DNA from 3 places in the Nonomuraea mangrovi genome. Region 2 is predicted to be linked to each of the others. Evidence: riboswitches for the same ligand, from Rfam matches in the RefSeq annotation. Region 2 holds a riboswitch; each other region holds the start of a gene.
The links. Region 2 has a riboswitch for thiamine pyrophosphate ahead of thiO (glycine oxidase ThiO). Riboswitches for the same ligand answer to the same signal wherever they lie in the genome.
Positions count from the first base shown of each region.

Region 1: another riboswitch for thiamine pyrophosphate. It lies ahead of thiC (phosphomethylpyrimidine synthase ThiC); the one in region 2 lies ahead of thiO (glycine oxidase ThiO).
Region 3: another riboswitch for thiamine pyrophosphate. It lies ahead of ACFSKW_RS14390 (purine-cytosine permease family protein); the one in region 2 lies ahead of thiO (glycine oxidase ThiO).

Region 1 is NZ_JBHUFV010000003.1:383,803-390,660, reverse strand. It holds gene ACFSKW_RS02010 (serine hydrolase domain-containing protein) at 1-1,033, shown strand, start outside; gene thiC (phosphomethylpyrimidine synthase ThiC) at 1,168-2,850, opposite strand; TPP riboswitch at 2,843-2,953, opposite strand; gene ACFSKW_RS02000 (CDP-alcohol phosphatidyltransferase family protein) at 3,095-3,724, shown strand; gene ACFSKW_RS01995 (sugar phosphate nucleotidyltransferase) at 3,729-6,224, shown strand; gene ACFSKW_RS01990 (FHA domain-containing protein) at 6,429-6,858, shown strand, end outside.
Region 2 is NZ_JBHUFV010000061.1:437,667-444,524, forward strand. It holds gene thiE (thiamine phosphate synthase) at 1-129, opposite strand, end outside; gene ACFSKW_RS40995 (Rv2175c family DNA-binding protein) at 107-481, opposite strand; gene ACFSKW_RS41000 (NAD(P)/FAD-dependent oxidoreductase) at 512-1,681, opposite strand; TPP riboswitch at 1,739-1,854, shown strand; gene thiO (glycine oxidase ThiO) at 1,843-2,955, shown strand; gene thiS (sulfur carrier protein ThiS) at 2,955-3,155, shown strand; gene ACFSKW_RS41015 (thiazole synthase) at 3,148-3,903, shown strand; gene pknB (Stk1 family PASTA domain-containing Ser/Thr kinase) at 4,237-6,189, shown strand; gene ACFSKW_RS41025 (hypothetical protein) at 6,231-6,858, shown strand, end outside.
Region 3 is NZ_JBHUFV010000022.1:34,869-41,726, forward strand. It holds gene ACFSKW_RS14380 (PAS domain S-box protein) at 1-622, opposite strand, end outside; gene ACFSKW_RS14385 (methylated-DNA--[protein]-cysteine S-methyltransferase) at 685-1,227, shown strand; gene ACFSKW_RS14390 (purine-cytosine permease family protein) at 1,224-2,564, opposite strand; TPP riboswitch at 2,554-2,664, opposite strand; gene ACFSKW_RS14395 (hypothetical protein) at 3,005-3,889, opposite strand; gene ACFSKW_RS14400 (rhodanese-like domain-containing protein) at 4,069-4,389, shown strand; gene ACFSKW_RS14405 (Fpg/Nei family DNA glycosylase) at 4,397-5,275, opposite strand; gene ACFSKW_RS14410 (TenA family protein) at 5,342-5,947, opposite strand; gene ACFSKW_RS14415 (DM13 domain-containing protein) at 5,958-6,566, opposite strand; gene ACFSKW_RS14420 (GOLPH3/VPS74 family protein) at 6,633-6,858, shown strand, end outside.

The sequences.
Region 1 (6,858 bases), on a different contig from region 2:
GGACGGATGGCGGCACTGGCGCGGCGCGGCGGGCCTGGCCGACCTGGAGGCAGGGCGTCCCACGCGGCCCGCCATGTACCACCGGATCGGCAGCATCACCAAGACCTTCGTCGCCACCGCCGTCCTGCAGCAGGTCGAGCAGGGCAAGGTACGGCTGGACGCCCCCGTCGAGGAGTACCTGCCCGGGCTGCTGCCCGACCGGCGCGTCACCGTCAGGATGCTGCTCAACCACACCAGCCACCTCGGCGACTACGACACCGCGCTGATCACCGGCCCCGACAGCCTCGAAGAGATGCGCGTGCGGCAGTTCAGCGACGAGGAGCTCATCCGCCTCGGCCTCGGCGTCGGCCCGTCGGGGGAGCCGGGCGACTCGCCGGGCAGCTACTCCAACACCAACTACATCGTGCTCGGCCTGCTGCTCGACAAGGTCACGGGGATGTCCGCCGAGCGCTACATCACCCGCCACGTGATCCAGCGGGCGGGACTGTCGCACACGTTCTTCCCGAACACGCCGGAGCTGCCCCGCCCGCACGCGAAGGCGTACACGTCCTTCTTCGGCTCCTTCCCGCTCAGGGACTTCAGCACGTTCAACATGTCGTGGGGCGGCACGGCGGGCGCGATGGTCTCGACGATGGAGGATCTCAACCGCTTCTTCCGCGCGCTGCTCACCGGCGGGTTGATCGGCCAGGACCAGCTCGCGGAGATGCGGAGGACGGGTCCGATCACGCCGGGGCCGGGGGTCCCCGTCACCTTCGACTACGGCCTCGGCCTCATCGCCTACGACACGCCCTGCGGGAAGCTGTGGGGGCATGACGGCGGCGTCATCGGCATGGCGACGCTGTCGCTCAGCACCGAGGAGGGCGGCAGGCAGGCCTCGTCCGGCATCAACACGACCTGGCACCCGGGGACCGAGGCGGGCACGCAGGCCTGGGCCGCGCACACCGTGGGCGCCGTGTGCGGGACCACCGGCAGGTTCACGGCCACCGACGCCAAGAATCTGCTGCTCGACGCGAGCGCGCCCGTGAAGCGCTGACCTCAGGCGTACCCCGGTCTCGCGGTCCCGGTCTCGCGGTCCCGGCCTCCCGGTCCCGGGACCGCGACGACGGCCGGCCCGCGCCGCCCGGCCCCTGCGGCAGGCGGCGCGGGCGTTCCGCGGCAGGTCGGGCCTCAGCGCCGCTCGGGAAGCGGCAGGTAGATCTCGCCGCCGCCGCGCACGAACTCCTCCGCCTTCTCCCGCATCCCCGCCTGCGCCCGCAGGTCGTGGGAGATCCGCATCGAGCAGAACTTCGGCCCGCACATCGAGCAGAAGTGCGCCGTCTTGGCCGGGGTCGCGGGCAGCGTCTCGTCGTGGAAGGCCCGTGCGGTGTCAGGGTCCAGTGAAAGGTCGAACTGGTCCTCCCACCGGAACTCGAACCGCGCATCCGACAGCGCGTCGTCCCACGCCTGCGCCCCCGGGTGCCCCTTGGCCAGGTCCGCGGCGTGCGCGGCGATCTTGTAGGTGATGACGCCGGTCTTGACGTCGTCCTTGTCGGGCAGGCCGAGGTGCTCCTTCGGGGTGACATAGCAGAGCATCGCCGTGCCGTACCAGCCGATCATGGCCGCGCCGATGCCCGAGGTGATGTGGTCGTAGCCGGGCGCGATGTCGGTGACCAGGGGACCGAGGGTGTAGAAGGGGGCGTCGTCGCAGAGCTCGCGCTGCAGCTCCACGTTCTCCTTGATCTTGTGCATCGGCACGTGGCCCGGACCCTCGATCATGACCTGCACGTCGTGCGCGTGAGCGATCGTGGTGAGCTCGCCCAGCGTGCGCAGCTCGGCGAACTGCGCCTCGTCGTTGGCGTCGGCGATCGAGCCCGGCCGCAGCCCGTCGCCCAGCGAGAAGGCGACGTCGTAGGAGGCGAGGATGTCGCACATCTCCTCGAAGTGCTCGTACAGGAAGCTCTCGCGGTGGTGTGCCAGGCACCATGCCGCCATGATCGAGCCGCCGCGGGAGACGATGCCCGTCTTGCGGCCGACGGTGAGCGGCACGTACGCCAGCCGCACCCCCGCGTGGACGGTGACGTAGTCGACGCCCTGCTCGCACTGCTCGATGAGCGTGTCGCGGTAGACCTCCCACGACAGGTGCGCGGCGACCCCGTTGACCTTCTCCAGGGCCTGGTAGAGGGGGACGGTGCCGATCGGGACGGGCGAGTTGCGGATGATCCACTCGCGGGTGGTGTGGATGTCGCGGCCCGTCGACAGGTCCATGACGGTGTCGGCGCCCCAGCGGATGGCCCAGGTCATCTTCTCCACCTCCTCCTCGACGGAGGAGGTGATGGCGGAGTTGCCGATGTTGGCATTGATCTTGACGAGGAAGTTCCTGCCGATGATCATCGGCTCGGTCTCGGGGTGGTTGACGTTGGCGGGGATGATCGCCCTGCCCGCGGCCACCTCCGCGCGGACGAATTCGGGGTCCACGCCCTCCCTGACGGCGACGAACTCCATCTCCCTGGTCACCACGCCCCTGCGGGCGTAGGCGAGCTGGGTGACGGGCGCGCCCGCGGCCCTGAGGGGGTCGCGGCGCTCGCCGGCGAACAGGTTCGCGCCCGCCCGCTTCCAGGCCGCCTGGTCGCGGTAGCCGTCGTCGATGGGCTTGACGTGGCGGCCGCCGTACCTGGCGACGTCGCCGCGGTCGAGGATCCACTGTTCGCGAAGGGGGCGCAGGCCGCGGGTGACGTCGGTCTCCACGCTGGGGTCGGTGTAGGGGCCGGAGGTGTCGTAGACGGTGAAGGATCCGCCGTCGCTCAGCTCGATCCGGCGTGCCGGGACCCTGAGATCGCCCTGGTAGATCTTGGAAAAGCGCGCGCCACTCATCGCGCAAACTCCCTTCGCCGGCATTACCCGGAGCAGGTTCTGGCGGTCGGCGGCTGTAGCCGTCCTCTCAGCCCGGTCACACCGGGCTCCCGCGTTGGTCGGCGCAACCGTAACCCGATCACCGGGGGGCCGCGCAACCCCCGGCTTCTTCGGATGCCCGAAATGCCGCGGCGGTCCGCGAGCGGATCCATCGGGCCACGGCGCGGCAGCGTGCGCTGGTCGGCGACGCAGTAGGGTCGCAAGCGTGAGCGAAACTTCCGCCCCTTCGTCAGCGGAGGACCGGATCTGGACGGTTCCTAACCTGCTGAGCTTCCTGCGTCTCCTCGGTGTGCCCGTGTTCCTTTGGCTGGTTCTCGGACCCAAGGCGGACGGCTGGGCGATCGGGCTGCTCATGGTGGCGGGGTTCACCGACTGGCTCGACGGCAAGATCGCCCGCGCCTGGAACCAGACCAGCAGGCTGGGCCGCCTCATCGACCCGGCCGCCGACAAGCTCTATGTCTTCGCCACCCTCCTCGGCCTGGTGCTCAGGGAGGTGATCCCGTGGTGGCTGGTCGCGATCATCCTGGCACGGGAAATCTTCGTCGGATGTTTCTTCCCCGTGCTCCGCAAATACGGCTACAAGGCACTGCCTGTGCATTTTCTTGGCAAAGCGGCCATGGCCAATCTGATGTACGCCTTCCCGCTGCTCTTCCTGGCCTCGCACACCGGCTCCTGGTATGCCGATATTGCGAGGATTATCGGATGGGCGTTCGCCATTTGGGGAACGGGTCTGTACTGGTGGGCAGGCGTGTTGTATGTGGTACAGGTGCGCCAGCTCGTCACCGCTGCCAAGGGGGAGCTGCGCGAACCCGGGCAAACTGCGACGAAGGAGTGATCGGGTGAAGGCGGTCGTCATGGCAGGCGGGGAGGGCACGAGGTTGCGGCCGATGACCGCGAACCAGCCCAAACCCCTGCTTCCTGTGGTCAACCGCCCGATCATGGAACACGTGCTCCGGTTGCTGCGGAAACACGGCCTGACCGAGACCGTGGTCACGGTCCAGTTCCTTGCCGCGCTGGTGCGCAGCTACTTCGGCGACGGCGACGAACTGGGCATGCGCCTGCACTACGCCACGGAAGACCTTCCCCTCGGTACGGCGGGCAGCGTCAAGAACGCCGCCGACAAACTCCGCGACGACCGCTTCCTCGTCATTTCTGGCGACGCTCTGACCGATATCGATTTATCGGACATGATCCGGTTTCATCGGGAGAATTCGGCCCTCGTCACTATCGGTCTGACGCGCGTCCCCAACCCGCTCGAGTTCGGGATCATCATCGTCGACGATCAGGGCAGGGTGCAGCGTTTCCTCGAAAAGCCCACCTGGGGCCAGGTCTTCTCCGACACGGTGAACACCGGCATCTACGTCATGGAGCCCGAAGTCCTCGACGACGTCCCCGCGGGAGAGGCCGTCGACTGGTCCTCTGACGTCTTTCCCCGCCTGCTCGAACGCGGCGCGCCCATCTACGGCTACGTCTCCGACTGCTACTGGGAGGACGTCGGCACCCACGAGAGCTACCTGAAGGCCCAGGCGGACGCGCTGTCAGGGCGGGTCAAGCTCGACGTCGGCGGCTTCGAGATGTCGCCGGGCGTCTGGGTGGGCGAGGGCGCCGAGGTGGACCCCGAGGCCGTGCTCAAGGGCCCGCTGCTCATCGGCGACTACGTCAAGATCGAGGCGGGCGCCGAGCTGCGCGAGTACACCGTGCTCGGCAGCAACGCCGTCGTGCGCGAGGGCGCCTTCCTGCACCGCGCCGTGGTCCACGACAACGTCTACATCGGTCCGGGCGCCCACCTGCGCGGCTGCGTCATCGGCAAGAACACCGACCTGATGACCGGCGCCCGTATCGAGGAGAACGCCGTCGTCGGTGACGAGTGCGTCATCGAGGCCGAGGCGTACGTCTCCAGCGGCGTCAAGGTCTACCCCTTCAAGACCGTCGAGGCGGGCGCGGTCGTCAACACCAGCGTCATCTGGGAGTCGCGCGGCCAGCGCAGCCTGTTCGGCCCCCGCGGCGTCAGCGGCCTGGTCAACGTCGAGATCACCCCCGAGCTCTGCGTACGGCTGGCCAGCGCCTACGCCACCACCCTGAAGAAGGGCGACCAGGTCATCACCTCGCGCGACTCCTCCCGCGCGGCGAGGGCGCTCAAACGCGCCGTGATCAGCGCGCTGACCGCGGGCGCCATCGACGTGCTCGACCTGGAGGCCATGCCGCTGCCCGTGGCCCGCTTCCACACCTCCCGCAGGCCCGCCAGCGGCGGCATCGCGCTGCGCACCACCTCCGGCGACCCGCAGAGCGTCGACATCGTCTTCATGGACTCCCACGGCGCCGATCTCAGCCCCACCGCACAGCGCAAGCTGGAACGCGTCTTCTCCCGCCAGGAGTTCCGCAGAGCCTTCCCCGGCGAGATCGCCGAGCTGAGCTTCCCCGCCAGAGCGGTCGAGGACTACGCGCAGGAGCTGCTGCGCTGCGTCGACATGACGGGCGTCAACGACATGAAGGTCGTCGTGGACTGCGCGGGCGGCACCGCCTCGGTGGTGCTGCCCACCCTGCTCGGCCGTCTCGGCGTCGAGGTGCTGACCGTCAACGCCAGACTCGACTCCGCCTCGCCCACCGAGACGCTCGCCGAGCGCCGCCGCGACCTGCAGCGCCTTTCCGAACTCGTCGGCTCCTCACGCGCCTCCTTCGGCGTCCGCTTCGACCCCGTCGGCGAGCGCATCGCCCTGGTCGACGAGATGGGCCAGCTCATCAGCGAGGAGCGGGCGCTGCTGGTGGTGCTCGACCTGGTCGCCGCCGAACGCCGCCGCGGCAGGGTGGCGCTACCGGTGACCACGACCAGGGTGGCCGAGCAGGTGTGCCGCTTCCACGGCGTCCAGGTCGAGTGGACCTCCACCTCGCTCGACGCGCTCACCTCCGCGGCCGCCAAGCCGTACATGATCTTCGCGGGTGACGGCAGGGGCGGCTTCATCGTGCCGGAGTTCGGGCCCACGGTGGACGGCCTGGCCGCCTTCCTGCGCCTGCTCGGCCTCGTGGCCCGCACCCGTCTGACGCTCAGCCAGATCGACGCGCGGATCCCGGAGGCCAAGCTGCTCAAGCGGACGGTCCCGACGCCGTGGGCCACCAAGGGGGCGGTGATGCGCTCGGTGATCGAGGCCGCCGAGGGCTTCCGCGTCGACACCACCGACGGCGTGCGGGTCGTCGGGGACGACGGGCGCTGGGCTCTCATCCTGCCCGCCGCCTCAGAACCCGCCACCGACCTGTGGGCCGAAGCGCACGATTTCGACACAGCAGAGGCATTCCTTGACAGATGGGCGCGCGTCGTGGAGCAGGCCGCAGGAACGTGACAACACAAGTGGCGCGGCGGCATGGACCTTGGGGGCGGCTCGGCGGTAACTTTGTCACCGTCCGAACCGCCGTGCGGCGTCCCGCCTTGACCTTTGCCAGTGATCAGCGTAAGTTGCGGCATTCGCAATCGTGAACGAGCGAGAGGCGTGGGGCGTCCTGATCAACCGTCGCCGCGTTCTCGCGGTAGGAGGCCGAGCCGATAGATGCCGTACGTCTACTGTACGCAGTGCGGTCATGCCAACCCCGAGGATGCCCGTTTCTGCTCCCGGTGTGGGTCGCCGCTGACCAGACATGAGGTCTCGGGAGACACCACCTCGACGATCTCCGTCGCGGGAATCGAGGCGTATGAGGCGGAGACGGCCGACGCCCTCCTTGCCGAGCGGGCCGCCGTCGAGCAACTCCCGCCCGGCGCGGCGCTGCTCGTCGTGACACGCGGCCCCAACGCGGGCAGCCGCTTCCGCCTCGACCGTGACCTGACGACGACGGGCAGGCACCCCGAGAGCGACATCTTCCTCGACGACATCACGGTCTCGCGGCGGCACGTGGAGTTCTACCGGCATCCCGGTGGCGCCTTCACCGTCCGCGACGTCGGCAGCCTCAACGGCACCTACGTCAACAGGGAGCGCATCGAGG
Region 2 (6,858 bases):
CTCCCTGAGCTGGACGATGTCGACCCCGTTGCTCAGCACCGCGTCGAGGAAGTCGGCCAGGTCGCCGCGCTCCCTCCTGCCGTCGGTGCAGAGGTAGAGCCTGGCCTCAGAAACCGAGCGCCTGGGCACGCCGCTTGACCTCGGTGTGGCGACCGGCCTTGATCGCGTCGATGGGCGAGCCGGGCAGGGACTCGTCGGGAGTGAACAGCCAGCGCATCGCCTCGACGTCGTCGTAACCCGCGTCCAGCAGGAGCATGAGCGTGCCGGACAGGCCCTTCACCACGTCCTTGCCGTCGAGGAACACCGCTGGGACCTGAGGGCCGCCGGAGCCCCGCCGTACGCCGAGGAGCTTGTGGTCCTTCAGGAGCTGCTTGGCCCGCCCGATCGTGAGGTCGAGGCGGTCGGCCACTTCGGGGAGCGTCAGCCACTCACCCACGAGCTGGTCCGTTTCCCGGTCTATCTGCGCAACAGAAAGCGTCACGAATCCACCACTACCACATCGCATCCATCTTCAAACTACACAGTCACGTATCGCGACCTCGGGATCTTCCAGTCTGAGGGGGTCCATGCGCTGCCCTGACTCGATGATCCTCCGGCCCTGGACGAGGTCGCGGGGCTTGTTGACCGTCAGCACCCCCGCGAGCCTGTCTTCGTCTGTCAACCAGCAGACCGACCACTTGGCCGCCGTGGGATCGCCACGGCGCAGCAGGCGCGCGCCCGCGTGGTGGCCCGCGTACTGCACCATGTGGCCGAACTGCTCCGACCAGAAGTACGGGACCGGATCGTACACGGCGTCGTCGCCCAGCAGCGTCGCCACGGCGACCTCGGGGGCGTTGAGCGCGGTGTCCCAGTGCTCCACCCGCAGTCTGGTGTGGAAGCGGCGCGACCACCACGCGGCGCAGTCGCCGACGGCGACGACGTTCGGCAGGGAGGTCCTCAGGTGCTCGTCGGTGACGACCCCGTTGTGCAGGTCGATGTCGGAGCCCGCGAGCCACTCGACCGCCGGGCGGACGCCGATGCCCGCCACCACCACGTCGGCCTCGATGAAACCGCCGTTGACCAGCGACACCCCTCCCTCGTCGACGGAGGCGACCATGGTGTCGAGCCGTAGGTCCATCCCCTCGTACCAGGGGATGGTGTCGGCGCCCACCTCGCGGCCGACCACGTGCGAGAGCGGCGTGGGACCCGCCTCCAGGACCGTGATCTCGCAGCCCGCCCTGCGCGCGGCCGTGGCCACCTCGGCGCCGATCCAGCTCGCCCCGATGATCGTGACCTTGGCGTTCTCGACCAGCAGGGCGCGCAGGGTCAGGGCGTCGTCGAGGGTGCGCAGCACGTGCTGGCGGCCCTCGCCGTGGAGCCTGATCGGCTCGGCTCCTGTGGCGATGACCAGGCCGTCGTAGGAGATCTCGCCCTCGGTCGTCTCCACCACGCCGTCGCGCAGCCCCTTGGCCGACACCCCCGGCCTGTGCTCCACGTCCATGGCGTCGAGATCGGAGTCGACGAAGCTGGAGTCGGCGGTGCCGAGCAGCACGGCCTTCGACAGGGGCGGACGGTCGTAGGGCCGGTGCCGCTCCTCCCCGATCAGCGTGATCCTGCCGCTGAATCCGCGAGACCTGAGGGCCTCGACGCTGCGTATGCCTGCCAGTCCCGCGCCCACAACCACGACATGATTCACGCTCATGACCTTAACCAATCCACCGCCGGCGACCAGGGTCCGGGCCATGAGTAGGCTTGTTCGGAGAAGACGCGCGGGAGTCCGGCCGTACCGGGCTGAGAGGAAGGCTTCGAAGGGCCTTCGACCGCAAGACACCTGATCCGGATCATGCCGGCGAAGGGAGCGAGATGGATCTGATCGTGGGCGGCGGCGTGGTGGGCCTGTCCGTCGCCTGGCGTCTGGCCCGCTCGGGCGCCCGGGTCACGGTGATCGACCCGGCCCCGGCCTCGGGCGCCTCTCACGCGGCCGCCGGCATGCTGGCCCCGGTCAGCGAGGTGTCCTACACCGAGGAGCCGCTGCTCAGGCTGGGGCTGGCGGCCCTCGAACGCTGGCCCGCCTTCGCCGCCGAACTGGAGGCCGACAGCGGGCTCGCCCTCGACTACCGCACGCAGGGCACCATGGACCTCGCCTTCGGCTCCGACGACATGGCGGCGCTCGAGGAGCTGGCGGCGTTCATGGACAAGCTCGGGCTGCCGGTGCGGCGGCTGACGGGGCGCGAGTGCCGCCGCCTGGAGCCGATGCTGGCGCCGTCGGTCAGAGGTGGCGTGCTCGCCGAGGGCGACGCGTGGGTGGACCCCAGGCGCGTCACCGCGGCCCTGCTGGCCGCCCTGGAGCGGTCCGGCGTCCCTGTGGAACGGCGGCGCGTGACAGAGCTGGTCCGCGACGGCACGGCCGTGGTGGGCGTACGGCTGGCCCCTGACGAGAAGACGGGCGCCGGCGACGTCGTGCTCGGCGACCGGGTCGTGCTGGCGGCGGGCGCGTGGAGCGGCGGCCTGGCCGGCCTGCCCGTGCGCCCTGTCAAGGGCCAGATCATGCGCCTGCGCTCGCCCTCCCCTCTGCTGGGCAGATGCGTGCGCGGCATGGTCCACGGCTCGCCCGTCTACCTGGTGCCGCGCGGTGACGGCGAGCTGGTCGTCGGCGCCACCCAGGAAGAGCTCGGCTTCGACACCCGGGTGACGGCCGGCGGCCTGTACGAGCTGCTGCGCGACGCGAGGGAACTGGTCCCCGGCGTCACCGAGCTGCAGGTGGCCGACATCGAGGCGGGCCTGCGGCCGTGCACCCCCGACAACCTGCCGCTCATCGGCCCGTACGGCCCCGGCCTCACCCTGGCCACCGGACACCACAGGGGCGGCGTGCTGCTGTCCCCTCTCACCACCGCGCTCCTCCAGGGCGAGGAGGGCGACCTGGCCGCCCTGTGCTCGCCGCAGCGGTTCCAGACAGCCGGACAAGGAAGTATCTGATGCACGTGACGATCAACGGGGCCGCGCACGACGTGCCCGACGGCACCACCGTGGCCCAGGCCGTCCAGCGGCTGACGTCCCAGACCACGGGCGTGGCCGTGGCGGTCAACGACGAGGTGGTCACCAGGGGTACGTGGGCGACCACGGCGCTGGCCGACCGCGACAGGATCGAGATCCTCACGGCGGTGCAGGGTGGATGAGCTGATCATCGCCGGAGAGAAGTTCTCCTCCAGGCTCATCATGGGCACCGGAGGCGCGCCCTCCCTCGAGGTGCTCGACCAGGCGCTGGTCGCCTCCGGCACCGAGCTGACCACCGTCGCCATGCGCCGCCTCGACCCCGGCGCCAGGGGCTCGGTCCTCGACGTGCTGCGCTCGCGCCAGATCAAGGTCCTGCCGAACACCGCGGGGTGCTTCACGGCGGGTGAGGCGGTGCTGACGGCGCGGCTGGCCCGCGAGGCGCTGGGCACGAACTGGGTCAAGCTCGAGGTCATCAACGACGAGCGGACGCTGCTGCCCGATCCGATCGAGACGTTCGACGCGGCCGAGCGGCTGGTGGCCGACGGGTTCGTGGTCCTGCCGTACATCGGGGACGACCCGGCGCTGGCGCGGCGGCTGGAGCAGGCCGGGTGCGCGGCGGTGATGCCGCTGGGCGCGCCGATCGGCTCGGGGCTCGGCATCCGCAACCCGCACAACATCGAGCTGATCGTGGAGGCCGCCTCGGTGCCGGTGATCCTCGACGCGGGCATCGGCACGGCGAGCGACGCGGCGCTGGCGATGGAGCTCGGCTGCGACGCCGTGCTGCTGGCGACGGCGGTCACCCGGGCGCAGCGGCCCGAGCTGATGGCATCGGCGATGCGCGCCGCGGTGCAGGCGGGACGGCTGGCCCGCCAGGCGGGCCGCATCCCCCGCCGCCGCTACGCCGAGGCGTCCTCCCCGACCACCCTCTGACCCCGCCCTCCGACCCCGGCGATCTTTCAGAGCACGGCCCTCCTGCTCCCTCCGGAAGCCCCGCCGGCCGCCGGTCTCCTCGAGAAGACCGCGCCGTCCCCTCCCTCTGCCCCGCGGGCCGGCGGGGATGGCAGGCGCGGCGGTGCGCCCGTCCGGGGGTTGCCGACGAGAGGCGGAGAAGCCCCGTCCGCCGGCACGCGCGACACCCCGGGAAACCCCGGCCAGACGGCCACCCGCACGTCCCACAGGCCTGTTCAAGATCATGAATCAAACGGGCATCGGTTTGGGATTGTCGGGCCCTGCCGGGGGCGAATCGCCCGTAAACTCTGCGGGGTGGACACGACGATCGCGGACCCCCTGGTAGGGCGACTGCTCGACGGGCGCTATCGCATCGAGTCCCGGATCGCCCGGGGCGGGATGGCGACGGTCTACCTTGCGCTCGACATCCGGCTCGACCGCACGGTCGCGCTGAAGGTCATGCACTCCTCGCTGGCCGAGGACCCGGCGTTCGTGCGCAGGTTCATCGGCGAGGCCAAGTCGGTGGCCAGCCTCTCGCACCCCAATGTGGTGCACGTCTTCGACCAGGGTACCGACGGCGACGTGGTGTACCTGTCGATGGAGTACGTGCCCGGCAAGACGCTGCGCGACGTGCTGCGGGCGCGGGGCAGGCTGCCCGCCCGCGAGGCGCTGGAGATCATGATCCCGGTGCTGGCCGCGCTCGGCGCCGCCCACCAGCAGGGCATGGTCCACCGTGACATGAAGCCGGAGAACGTCCTGCTGACCGACGACGGCAGGGTCAAGGTCGTCGACTTCGGCCTTGCCAGGGCCATCGAGGCGACGAACCAGACGCGCACGGGCATGATGATCGGCACGATCGGCTACATGTCGCCCGAGCAGGTGACCACCGGAGGAGCCGACGTCCGCAGCGACGTCTACGCCGCCGGCATCATGCTGTTCGAGCTCGTGACCGGCCGCCAGCCGTACGACGGCGAGACGCCGATGTCGGTCGCCTACCGGCACGTTCACGACACCGTCCCGCCGCCCTCCTCGCTGATCCCCGAGGTGCCACCGCTGATCGACACGCTGGTGGCCCAGGCGACCGCGCGCGATCCGCAGGACCGTCCGGCCGACGCCTCCGCGATGCTGGTGGCGGCCGTCGACGCGCACAGGATGGTGCCGAGGGAGTCGAGCCCGCCGTACTCGACGGGCCAGCACTTCATGCCCAACGCCTCGCAGCCGCATCCGCAGCAGCCCTCCCAGCCGAAGGTGGCCGCGCCGAACCCGACGCTGGTGGCGCCCCGCGCCGAGGTGCTGACCGCGCCCGCGGGGCAGGGCGGCGAGCCGCCCGCGCACAGGCGCGCCCGGAGCGGGTTCAGGCCCAACTGGTTCCTGGTGACGCTGGCCGCGCTGATGGTGGTCGCGGTCGGCCTGACCGGCTGGTACTTCGCGCAGAACAAGTACGCGATCGTGCCCGACCTCGTCGGGCGGAGCATCGCCGTCGCCAAGAGCGAGGCCGCCAAGAACGGCTTCGTGGTGAAGGTGGCGCAGGGGCAGTACGACGAGAAGATGGAGGAGGGCAAGGTGCTGAGCACCGACCCCGCCTCCAAGACCGAGGTGGAGATCGGCCAGACGATCACGATCGTGCCCTCGCTCGGCGCCAAGCGGGTGACCGTGCCCAACCTCGAGGGTCTCGACCAGAACAGCGCGGCGGTCAAGCTGGCCGAGCAGGGCCTCAAGGTCGGCAAGGTGACCAAGGTCGCCAACCCGAAGGTGCAGCGCGGTCTCGTGACGCAGACCAGGCCGAGTATCGGCGACAGCGTCAAGGAGGGCACCCGCGTCAACCTGGTGCTGAGCGCGGGGCTGGTGATGCCCGACGTCAGCGGCATGTCCAAGGACGAGGCCGCCCAGTTCCTCACCGAGCAGGGCTTCCAGGTACAGGTCAACGAGGTCGACGACGACGCCGAGCCGTGCCAGGTCATCTCGCAGAACCCCAGGCCGAAGGCCGAGGTCGACCCCGGCACGATGACCAGCGTCACGGTCTCGCGCTGCGGTGGCGGCTGGATGGACTGGTTCGGCAAGAACAACAGCCAGGCCGAGGACCAGACCGAGTTCAGGATCGTCCCGAACGTCGTGTTCAAGAGCGTGCGGGACGCGACGACGGAGCTGCAGCAGCAGGGCTACCGGGTGAGGGTGCGCAATCTGACGAACGGCGAGCAGGTGCGCTTCCAGCGTCCGCTGGCCGGGGAGGAGCGCCCCGCCAACACCACGGTGACGATCTGGCGCTGAGCGGCCGGAACGTTCTCCGGCCTGAGACGGTAGACCGGGGTGTGAGACTCACTGCGGCCCTGCCCGCCGCCCTGGTCGCCCTTCTGGCCGCCGTCGCGGGGTGCACCCCGGCGGGCGGCACCTCCGCGACCGCCCCGCGCTCCGGTACTTCCACCCAGGCCGCTCAGGGCACACAGGCCGCTCAGAGCACGCAGGCCAACCAGAACACCCAGGCCACCCAGGCCGCGCAGCCCACCCAGGAGGCGGTTCCCGGCCGCGGCGCGGCGGCGGAGACCGCCCGCCACGGTCCCGGCGACCCCATGCCGCCCGTCTCGGGGCGTCCGCTGGAGCCGGGCAGCGGGCTGCGCCTGCTGGTCACCGGCGAGGGCGAGGTCTTCAGGCTCGACGTGGACTCGCGCGTCCGCACCCGCGTGCGCGGCCTGCCGTACGGCGAGCGGACCTGGGCCTTCACCGCGGGCTCGCGCGAGCTCGTCATGTCCACCCCGGACGACGCCGACGCCGGAGGCCGCCTGTTCCTGCTGACCGGCGACCGGGCCCGCCCGCTCGGCGGTACGGCGCTCTTCGCGTTCGCCGCCGCCGACGGCAAGGGCGTGTGGACGCTCCAACGGGTCAGGGCCGACGAGTGCCGCCTGCGCCCGCTCGACTTCCGCGGCCGCGAGCGAGGCAGGG
Region 3 (6,858 bases), on a different contig from region 2:
TGCCCGTGCGCATCAGCTTGCCCACGAGGCTGCTGCGCAGGTCGGCGGTGGCGTCCCTGAGCGTCTCCGGCATCTGGTGGGCGCTGACCAGCCGCAGCCGCTCCTTCTCGATGAGCACGAAGCCGCCCGCGTCGGCTCCGGTCAGCTCGGTGAGGCTGGCGGCGATGCGATCGAGTACGGCGGGCAGCTCCAGCTCGGCGTTGATGTCACCGACCACGTCGGTGAGCCTGCGCACCAGCCTGGCCCTGCGCGCCACCCTGTCGCGCGCGGCGACGTCGTCCTCCGTCGGGTGGTGGACGTGCACGTAGCCGACGACGGCGTTGCCCTGGAGCAGGGCGCTGGTGTCGACCCGCACGTCGAGGAGCGTGCCGTCCCTGCGGAAGCGCTTGGTGCGCAGCGAGACCTGGCCGCCCGTGCGAACCCTCTCGAGCACCGCGTTGTGCTCGGCGGTCAGCTCAGCGGGGACGAGCGGCGCGCGCCGCCCGACCATCTCCTCATGGCTCCACCCGAACAACCGCTCCGCCGCAGGATTCCAGACCAGCACGGCCTGGTCCCTGTCGAGCACGACGACCGCGTTGGGGGCGCTGGAGAGTACGGCTGCGGTGATCTCCTCGTCACCCACCTTTCCATAGTGCCGGTGGCGCGGTCGCTCCGTGGCCTGATCCGTCCGATACGCTGCGGGTTATGTCGGCTGGCGAGCTCGATGCCCTGGTGAGGATCACCTCACCCACCTACCGCGCCGAGCGACCGCCGGATGTCGCCATCGGAACCTACGACGGCGCGGTGGGGACGCTCGTGCTCGCGGTGACGGGCAAGGGCGTCGTCGCCTGCAGCTTCGACGACGAGCACGCGGTCTTCGAGCGGGTCTCTCGGGCGGTCGGCGGCCTCGTGGGCCCCGACCCGCGCCGCCTCGACCCGGTGCGGCGCGAGCTCGACGCCTACTTCTCCAGGCGCCTGCGCGCCTTCACCGCCCCCGTCGACCTACAGCTGGCCACACCGTTCGCGCGTACCCTCCTGCAGATGACGATGGCCGTGCCGTACGGCACCGGCACCACCACGCGCGAGCTGGCGGCCCGCATCGGACGGCCGCAGGCGCTCCACGCGGTGGGCAGCGCGCTCAACGGCAACCCGGTGTGCGTGATCGTGCCCTGCCACCGGGTCGCCGATCGCGACGGCTACCCCGGAGGCGCCACCGCGCTCGAACGCCTGCTGCGCGTCGAGGGCTAGCGCCGCCGTACCCGGCCGATGGCCAGGGTGACCAGGCCCGCGACCAGGAAGGCTCCCACGGCCGCGCTCATCCACGGCTGGCGGGTGAAGCCGAGCGCCGCGCGGGCGCCGTCCCAGATCGCCGCCCACCACGGGATCGTGGACGGCGCTGCCAGCAGCCACCACGCGCAGAACCCGAGCGCCCACGGGATGATCATGAGCCAGCGGGAAGGGGCGTTCTCGCTGGTGTCCCAGGTCCTGGCGGTGCCGAGCACGAAGTAGTCGACCACGAGCACGCCGAGCATCGGCACGAACACGGCGCCGATGATGCTGAGGAAGGCGCTGTAGGAGTTGACGTCGACGAGGAGCGCCACGCCGATGGTCAGCACGCCGATCGCCACCGAGAACAGGCGCCGGTCGACGCGGGGCATGAGGTTCTGCAGCGACATGGCCACGGAGTAGACGTTCGCGAACGACTGGTCGGTCTCGCGCAGCACCAGGACGCCGAAGAACAGCGCGCCCAGGGGTGCGGCGACGAACGGGCCGAAGACCGCGGTCGGGTCGTTGAGCACGGCGTCGTGCCCGGCGATCGCGACCGCGTAGACGCCGATGGCCAGGCACGCGACCTGCGCGATCGTGTAGCCGCTCACCACACCGGTGAAGGCGGCCGAGCTGCTGCGCGAGTGCCTGGCGAAGTCGGCGGCCAGCGGCACCCAGGAGACCGACAGCGCGATGACGAAGTCGACGGCGGGAGCGAAGGCGTCCCAGCTGCCGCCGGTCTGCACGGGGGCGCTCTGCAGGAGCGTCACCGCGAACCAGACGGTCGAGATGATCACCCCGACCGTGACGACCCGCCTGATCAGCCTGATCGCGCCGAGCGGGTAGATCGTCAGTCCCGTGGTGATCGCACCCGCGACGACCACCCAGACCGCGTACGGCACGGCGTCACCGAAGATCGCCTGGGCGCCCATGGAGATGACCCACAGCTCGAACGCGCCCCATCCGAGCATCTGGATGATGTTGAGCACGGTCGGGACGTAGGACAGCCTGGCCCCGAACAGGCCTCTGAGCAGCACCATCGCCGGTTTCCCCGTCTGGACGCCGGGGATGGCGGCCAGACCGACCATGGCGGTTCCGACGAGGCTGCCGACGACGGTGGCGGTGACCGCGGCGGTCATGGTCAGCGGGTTGTCGTCGAGCAGCGGATTGATGAGGAAGAGGGCGAAGGAGAAGCCGAGGAGGCTGACCCCGAGGTTGGCCCAGAAGGCGCCCTGGTCGAGGACGCCCAGCGTTCTCGGCGGGGCCTCGTCGAGGGTCAGCGGTACTTCGGCATGCTTCGGATCGACGACGTGCGTCATCACACGCTCCCTACGCCGGCATTACCCGGACAGGTTCATGCGGTCGGCAACGGCAGTTGCCCTCTCAGCCCGGTTGCCCCGAGCTCCCGCGGTTTGGACTTGTGAGTGCGGCCGGGGTCTGCCCAGCTCGCGCCCCAATGATGCACCATTTGTCCGCGTTCAACCACCCCTGCGTCTCGACGCGCCATGTCTTGGACCGGCGTCCGTGGACGTCCATCAAAGAACAACCATGCACGGCTGTGGCTGTACTTTCCAACCGTACGAATGCCCCACTGAACAGGAGGGGGATACCTCTCCTGCCGCGTCATCAGGAGCTGCGCACGCAACGCATGCATGTGCCTCTAAGCAGCGATCGTTGGGCGCACTGTAGGACGCCTGAAGACTTGGCCGTGAAGCGGCGACCGATCAAGAAGCCGAGGCTGCGCAGCAAGGTCGACGCCTCACATCGCGGAACCTGGAACCCCGGACAACTCGCTGGTGGTGATCGAACGAAGCGTCGGCACCAGGGAGACCAATGCGGCCTCGCCGGCACTGTCGCTGACGAGCCGCACCAACGCGATTCCGCGCCTGGTCACGACGATCGCACGAGCGCCGTCAGTGCGGGCCCACACGTCCCGGGAGACACGACGGCACGCGCCCGGGCGCCCGTCCGACTCCGGGTCGGGTTGGGCGCAAGCTGCCTTGGGCGTCGCAGCCTTCGCCTTCCTGACGAATACCTCGACGTTTGAGCCATCTCCCTCGTGCTGATAGGTGAGCCTCAGCGTTGAGGGGAGTCCCCATTCGTCGACCCAGGCCGGCCGGTAGCCGTCGACCGCAACCAGCGGCAGACCAGAGCGATCGATCCTGACGGCTCTGGCCGCCTCGTCGATGCTGCCTTGGAGGACGGCCACCGCGCAGTACAGGACGAGCACGGCGCCGGTCGTGGAGAGGCTAAGCACCTTCCTCCCCGGCATGACCAGCGCGGTCGCCGCGACATAGCCGCTAGCCCCGATGCCCATGAAGATCAGCGTTCCCTGGACGATACCGAAGTCCATGATCTCAGGCATGGTCAGCCGCTCAAGGCAGGCGCCGAAGAGCAGCATGATGATGAACGGTGCCACGCCCGCGACCACGCCCCAAAGCGGCAAGACGGCCAGCCTGCACAGCAGCAATCCCAAGGGGAAGGGCACGAAGAGCATCAACATGGCGCCGGTGCCGTCGTCTTCCGGCCCGTGGGACCACAAGATGCTCTCCAGCAGCCCGATCACGGCCCCCGCGAGCGCGGCCCGGAGTAATGCGTTCATCCCCAGATCTTGCACCGGTTTGAGGCTGACCGCCCCGATCATGGGTGATTCCCTTCACACTGCTCCCGGGGTCCGCCTGAGAACCAACGCTCAGGACACGTAAGAGAGCCCCCCACCGGGAAAGGCCAACGCGGACGACCCGGATTCGCACGTGGCCGCCCTTCCGGGAGTCTCGTCCTCCACGGGAGGTCGTGGTGCGGCGGGTCCGCGAGAATGGAGGTATGACCGTTCCCGAGATCAACGTGACCGACATGCCCGCCGGTGCCTTCCTGCTCGACGTCCGCGAGAACGACGAGTGGGCGGCGGGCCACGCCCCGGACGCCACCCACATCCCGCTCGGCGAGCTCCAGGCCCGTGTCGACGAGCTGCCCTCCGGCCCCGTCTACGTCGTGTGCAGGGTCGGCGGCCGTTCCGCGCACGCCGCCGCGTGGCTCAACCACATCGGCCGCGAGGCGGTCAACATCGGCGGCGGCATGCAGTCGTGGGAGATGGCGGGCAGGCCCCTGGTGAGCGAGACCGGCCGGCCCCCGTTCGTCGCCTGACGGGCGCCTACTTGAGCAGCTTCGACATGCGCCGGTCCGCGAGGATCTTGCCCTCGGTCTGACACGTCGGGCAGTACTGCAGGGACGAGTCCGCGAAGGACACCTCGCGGATCGTGTCGCCGCACACGTCGCACGCCTGCCCCGCCCTGTTGTGGACGCGCAGCCCCGACTTCTTCTCCGCCTTGAGGTCCTTGGCGGCCAGCCCGTGGGCCCGCTCCATCGCGTCTCTCAACGTGGTGACGATCGCCTCGTGCAGGTCGGCGATCTGCGCGTCCGTCAGCGTCGCGGCGATCTTGAAGGGTGACATCCGCGCCGCGTGCAGCACCTCGTCGGAGTAGGCGTTGCCGATGCCCGCGATGATCTTCTGGTCTCTCAGCAGGCCCTTGATCTGGGTACGGTTACCGCCCACGATCCGCTTCAACGCCTGCACGGTGAACTCGGGCACGAGCGGGTCGGGCCCCAGCGAGGCGATGCCGGGCACCTCCATCGGGTCCTTGACCACGTAGACGGCCAGGCGTTTCTGCGTGCCGGCCTCGGTCAGCTCGAAGCCTGGCGCCGCGCCGTCGTCGCCGGGCGCCAGCCGTACCCGGGCGGCGAGCGGGCCCTTGCCAGGACGGACGGGCTTGGCGCCTGACAGATCCTCGCGCCAGCGCAGCCAGCCGGCCCTGGACAGGTGCGTGACCAGGTGGAGACCGTCGCAGTCGAGGTCGAGGAACTTGCCGTGCCTCGCCACGCCGGTCACCGTCAGCCCGCCGAGCGCGGTGACGGGCGGATCGAAGGTCTTGAGCGCCTGGAAGGCGACCACGTCGACGGCCAGGACCGTGCGGCCGACCGCCCGCTCGCGCAGGAACTCGGCGAGCGACTCCACTTCGGGAAGTTCCGGCATGCGTCCAGATTAAGGCGCGCCCTCCCCTGGCGGGCAACCAAACGGTTGATCAACGAAGGGCGGCGCTCAGGGGACGTCCCAGAAGGCCAGTTCGTGGCGCATGCCCTCGGCGAACAGGGCCGTCGCCCTGGAGAGGTCCGGGGCCGCCTCGTCGATCATCTCGGCGATCCGCCCGGTCAGGGCCGCGAAACCGGGGTCGGCGTAGGTGTCGACCCAGGCACGGTAGCGGGGCTCCTCCGGCTTGTTCTCCGCGAGGATCCGGCCGAGCGTGGAATACCCCCACATGCACGGGTAGAGCGCGGCGAGACCCTCGGCGTAGTCGGCGGCCGACTCCAGCAGGAACGCCGTGTACGCGGCGCAGGCCGGCCCCTTCACCGCGCCGTCCAGGTCGGCGCCGAACCCGGCCGACAGCGACCTGTGCAGCGAAAGCTCGTCGTGGAAGGTCGTGTGGGCCAGGTCCACCAGGTCTCCGAGGTGCGCGGCGGGCGCCTGCCAGGCCAGCCTGGCGAACACGCGCACGTAGTCGTGCAGGAACAGCCAGTCCTGTTCGAGCCATGACCTGAAGACCTTCTCCTCGAGGTCTCCCCTGCCGATGCCCACGACGGTGGGATGCGCGAGCTGCGCCTCGAGCAGGGGCCGGCCAATGGCGTGCAGTTCCGCAGAAATCGACATATGGCGCAAGCTACCGGTTTTCCACGGTGAGAGCGGCGGCGCCGAACGACACGCTGAACCGCTTGCACCAGATCGACACGCTGGTGAGCCTGTCCAGGTCGGCGCCGGCGGGGATCGCGTAGTTGGCGTTGCCCTTGTTGCCCTTGAGATGGCCGAGCTCCAGGTACCGGCCGTCGTCGAAGTTGCGCCACGAGTCGGTGACGGGCTGGTCGCTCAGCCACACGCGCAGGTCGGGGCCGTCGGAGGTGGCCAGGCGCTCGATGCGCAGCACCCGCCTCCCGTCAGGGAGCCTGAGCACCTTGGCGACACCCGAGGTCCTGTGCTCATGGGTGACGAAGGCTCCGGACCGGAGCACGGTCGCCTCGGGAGCCGCGCCGGCCTGGCCGGGGCTCAGGCTCGCCTGCCCCTCTGGCCCCGATCCCTGGGACGGTCGCGCTCCCTGGGACGGCCGGCTCGACGCCGCCGGTGGCGAGCCCGCCGACGGTACGGCGCCCCCGACGGGGAAGGGCTCGTTCACCTCGACGGTGGTGAAGAGCCGCCACGGCTGGAACAGATACATCGCGACCCCGAAGACCACCGCCACGGCGGTCCAGGTCAGCGGATTGCGCAGGAGTTTCATGTATCCACATGACCACGCGACGGCGCTCGCAACGCTTACGGACCCCTTACGACGTAGGGTCGAGCCATGACCGTCACCATCGCCGAAGAGATCCTTCTGCTCGCCTACCGCGAGGAAGACGGCAGGCAGCTGATCGGCTCCACCGAGCTGGGGGCCGCGCTGGGCGGTGCCGTACTGGCCGAACTGGCCGTCGAGGGCAGGATCGAGCTGTCGCAGAAGAAGGTCGTCGTGAAGGAGGCCGCCGGAGGCGGCGACACCGATCTCGACGCCGCGCTGGCCCGCATCGCGGAGG